2 regions of the Ewingella sp. C233 genome follow, and region 2 is predicted to be linked to the other one. Evidence: predicted binding sites of a transcription regulator. Region 2 holds the regulator's gene; the other holds the start of a gene.
What was found. The regulator PhoB, encoded in region 2, activates phosphate uptake and scavenging genes when phosphate is short. The targets are predictions, from matches to a motif close to CTGTCATAAAACTGNCNNAT.
Positions count from the first base shown of each region.

Region 1: the regulator PhoB is predicted to act here: its motif matches at 1,342-1,361, upstream of ACZRKO_RS02950 (heavy metal response regulator transcription factor).

Region 1 covers NZ_JBUZRI010000001.1:623,407-625,806, forward strand. The annotation lists gene ACZRKO_RS02940 (cytochrome b/b6 domain-containing protein) at 1-443, opposite strand, end outside; gene ACZRKO_RS02945 (hypothetical protein) at 633-1,247, opposite strand; gene ACZRKO_RS02950 (heavy metal response regulator transcription factor) at 1,434-2,105, shown strand; gene ACZRKO_RS02955 (heavy metal sensor histidine kinase) at 2,102-2,400, shown strand, end outside.
Region 2 covers NZ_JBUZRI010000001.1:124,076-126,475, reverse strand. The annotation lists gene phoR (phosphate regulon sensor histidine kinase PhoR) at 1-694, opposite strand, end outside; gene phoB (phosphate response regulator transcription factor PhoB) at 782-1,471, opposite strand; gene sbcD (exonuclease subunit SbcD) at 1,713-2,400, shown strand, end outside.

The DNA.
Region 1 (2,400 bases), 500 kb from region 2:
TTCCAGATGGAAAGCCCGGATAGCACCAGCAGTGCGCCGAGCAGCAGCACACCGACATACATCACTTTTTGCACGGCGTTATATTCACCGAGTTTATGCGGCAGCGTAAAAGTCAGCGCCTGAACAACGTCGCGCCAGATGGATTTCGGCGTAAACGGGAAAAAATTACGTTTGAAATGGCCGCTGAACAGGCCCCATGTCAGATAGATCAGCGCATTGGCCGCCAGCAGCCACATCACCGCCAGATGCCAGGCAATATTGCCGCCGAGCCAGCCGCCGACCGTGCTGGCCTGAGGGAACGTCAGAAAACTGAACAGCGGATCGGCGTTATAAATTCCCCAGCCGCTCATCACCATGCCAATCATGGCGAGCAGGTTTATCCAATGGCAAAGACGAACCGGCCACGGGTGAATTTTTCTTTTGCGCGGCGGCTTGCGGGGCATGACGTTCACAGAGGGTTGATGGCTCACGAGGTCTCTCCTGCGTGGTCAGACAGAGGCAAATCAGAAAGCACCACGGCGCGAAAGAGGGAGGTCCGCGCCGTGGTGCTGACTTCTTTCTAAAATAGCGGCTTCTTAAAACGACCGCTTTCACCGGCATATTGTCAGACACAGGACACCGGCGAAAAGGGGTTACATCGGTGGCGCGATGCCGTCTTTACCGGCGGCGATACCACGAGCGGACAGCTGACCTTTGTCATCTTTAGTCGCGAACAGCACGATTTTTACGCCAGGTTTAAGCAGGCTGCGATCACCCGGTGCCAGCAGAACGACGGGGACATCGTCAGGCACAACCACGGTTTTCTCGGCGTCATGGTATTTCACGGTCAGGGTGCGGCCATTGCTGTTGACCAGCTTGCCGACGGTGCCGTTGGTCATGGTATTGATTTTTCCATCAGCGGATTCAAACGGGTTAAAGCCCTCGCCGCTGCCGCGCAGACTTGGCGCGAACACGTGGACTTCCAGCGCTTTCAGCGTGCCGTCAGCTTGCGGAACGGCGGCGGTGCCAATGAAGCTGTCGGCTTTGATGTCGGAAATCTGACCTTTGCTTACGCTGTTGATTTTGGTCTGGTCGGTCAGTTTGACGTCCAGCTTTTCGCCCTGACGGGTGGTCACCTGAAGGGATGAATCATTAACTGAATCAATGGTTCCGCGGGTAGGTTTGATCACGTTGTCGGCGGCGAATGCACCGCTGCACATCAGCAGGGAACTCAACAATAAGCCAGCAAGGCGCGTTGATTTCATCATTTTAACTCTCCATATTTTGCATGTTGATCAAGGCCGTGGCGTTGCCACCCGGCGGTTTGTGTAGATCAAGAATGGACGATAAACCGGAACCCTGAGATGACAACTTGATGACAAAATTGTCATCAAACATGATCGACGAAACTGATAAGCTTCCTGTATTGAATGATTGGATGATGAGTTGCGCGCATGCGGATACTGGTTATTGAAGATGACATCAGCACCGGCGACTACCTGAAAAAGGGGTTGGGCGAGGCGGGGTATCGCGTGGATCTGGCGCGTAACGGCGCGGACGGCCTGTTCCTGGCGCTGGAGGAGGGCTATGACGCCGTGATCCTCGACGTCATGCTGCCAGGTCTTGATGGCTGGCAGGTGATGGAAGTACTGCGCAAAAAAAGTGACGTGCCGGTGCTGTTTCTTACCGCGCGTGACGAAGTGCAGGATCGCATCCACGGGCTGGAACTCGGCGCTGATGATTATCTGATCAAACCTTTCTCATTCACGGAACTGGTGCTGAGGATCCGCACCTTGCTGCGTCGCCCGACAGCCCGCGAGGCGGATACCTATTCGCTGGCGGATCTGCATCTGGACGTGCTGCGCCGCCGCGTTACGCGCCAGGATCAGGTGATCGCACTCACCAATAAAGAATTTATGCTGCTGCACTTACTGATGCGCCGTGAAGGCGAAGTGCTGTCGCGTACCATGATTGCTTCACAGGTGTGGGATATGAATTTCGACAGTGATACCAACGTAGTTGACGTGGCGGTCAAACGCCTGCGCGCCAAAATAGACCGGGCGTTTGAGGTCAAGCTGATCCACACCGTGCGGGGCATCGGTTACGTTTGCGAAGTGCGCGCATGAATCTCTCCTCCACCGCTGCCGCTTCCCGACCAAAACGCGCTATGTCGCTGACCCTGCGCGCAACGCTGCTTTTTGCGCTGATCGCCGCTCTGGTGGTCAGTGCCGTCGGTTTCTATCTTTACTATTCGATGGAAAAAGAACTTATCCGCCGCGCCGATTATCAGGTAACCGGACGGGTGCAGTATTTCCGTCATCTGCTGAGCAATGATTTCCCGCTGTCACAGCTTAGCCGCAGCCCTGAGCTGTTTGAAAATATGCTTGGCAACGAGCGGGATATCCTGCAATTCCGGCTGGA
Region 2 (2,400 bases):
CGTCTTCCATCATCTCCAGATAGCCCTGCAACACCGTCAGCGGCGTGCGTAATTCATGGCTGACGTTGGCGAAGAAGTTGCGACGGGCACCTTCGAGCTGGCGCATCTGAGTGACGTCGCGCGCCACCATCAGCAACTGCCCTTCCGAATAAGGCATGACACGGAATTCGACATAGTGATCGTTGTTCAGCTGTAAATTCAGGGCACGGTCAAAGTCGCGGTTCTGCACCCAGGCGCGAAATTCCGGGTAACGCAGCAAGTTGAAAATATGCTGCCCGTTATCTTCCGGCCAGCGAAAGCCCAGCAGCTCCTGCGCCAGACCGTTGCACCAGAAAATATTCCCCTCTTCGGTCGCCAGCACTACCGCATCAGGCAGCGATTCTGCGCCGCTGCGAAAACGTTTGATCAGTTGACCGAGTTCACGCCGCCGCCGTCGGTTGCGCATCTGCATCTGGTTAAGGCCATAAAACAGCGGTTCCCAGCTCCAGCGGCCATTTGGCGGAGTAATGCTGCGGTCGAGCCACAGCCAATGAGAGAGTTTAAGCTGGTTATAATAGTTCCAGCCCAGCGCCGCCAGCAGGGACGCAAAAAGCAGCCATCCGAAATGGCCGAAGAAAATACCGATGATCAGCGCCGGCAGGCAGAACAGGAACAGTTCCCCGGCCAGCCGTTTCCAGGACAGACGTTCTAACACACAGTAACTCCGTCAGTTGTTCTCTACCCTAAATGATTCGTTACCCTAAATAATTCAAGTCGCCTGCAGCTTGAAGTATGACGGATATTAGTAGCGTGTTGAGAACCGGTACCCGGTCCCACGTACGGTTTGAATCATCCGATCGTGCCCGCTGGTTTCCAACGCTTTGCGCAGGCGACGGATATGAACGTCCACTGTGCGATCTTCCACATACACGTTAGTGCCCCAAACGTTATTGAGCAACTGTTCGCGGCTGTAAACACGTTCGGAATGGGTCATAAAGAAGTGCAGAAGTTTGAACTCGGTCGGGCCCATGTCGAGCGCCTGCTCGTTCGCCATCACGCGGTGTGATGACGGGTCGAGGATCAGGCCCTGCATGTCGATCACCTCTTCCACCGCCATCGGTGAAATCCGGCGCATCACGGCTTTAATACGCGCCACCAGCTCTTTCGGTGAGAACGGTTTGGTGATGTAGTCGTCAGCACCCACTTCCAGCCCGCGCACCCGGTCTTCTTCTTCACCACGTGCCGTCAGCATCATGACAGGGATTTCACGCGTTAACGCTTCGCGTTTAAGGTGTTTGATGAACTGTATGCCGGAACCGCCCGGTAGCATCCAGTCGAGTAAAATAAGTTCGGGGAAAGGTTCGATTAACCGAGCGATTGCCGAGTCAAAATCTTCTGCTTCAATTGCCTGATAGCCATTCTGTTCCAGTACGAAGCAGACCATTTCACGGATCGGAGCTTCATCTTCAACCACTAATATACGTCTAGCCATCGTAGATCCTGCCAATAGGTTAGCGATCAATTGTTTGATTGCGGGAGGCATTATGCGTCAGTTTTGTGACAGATTTATGAAAAAAAACCAGCAACCGAACTAAGTGTAGCTAAGCCTTCATTATTACGTCATGCCGCTGAAATCCGGCTGATTTATCAGGGACAGCCGACCCTGCTGGCGTTTATACTTTGCGACACTCTTTGCGACACTGCATCGTGGCACACTTCATCACGGGAGTTTCATGCGCCTGATCCATACTTCAGACTGGCATCTTGGTCAGTACTTTTTCACCAAAAGCCGTGCCGCCGAGCATCAGGCGTTTTTACGCTGGCTGACGGAACAGGTGGAAAATCATCAGGTTGACGCCGTGATTGTGGCCGGAGATATCTTCGATACCGGCTCCCCACCGAGTTATGCGCGCGAACTGTATAACCGCTTTGTGGTGGAACTGCAAAAAACCGGCTGCCAGTTAATTGTTCTGGCCGGAAATCACGATTCGGTTGCGACGCTTAATGAGTCACGCGAACTGCTCTCCTGCCTCAATACCCGGGTGATTGCTACCGTCGGCGAAGATTTGTCGCAGCAGATTCTGGTGCTTCATCAACGTGACGGCACGCCCGGAGCGGTGCTGTGCGCCATTCCGTTCCTGCGCCCTCGTGATTTGATTGCCAGTCAGGCTGGTCAGTCCGGTAGCGACAAGCAGCTGGCATTGCAGGAAGCCATCGCCGCACATTATGACGCACTTTATCAGGCCGCCGTGGCCGAACGTGAACGCCTCGGCGTGCTGATACCGATCATCGCCACCGGTCATCTGACCACCGTCGGCGTCAGCACCTCTGACTCAGTACGCGACATCTATATCGGCACGCTCGACGCTTTCCCCGCACAGGCTTTTCCGCCGGTAGATTATGTGGCCCTCGGGCATATTC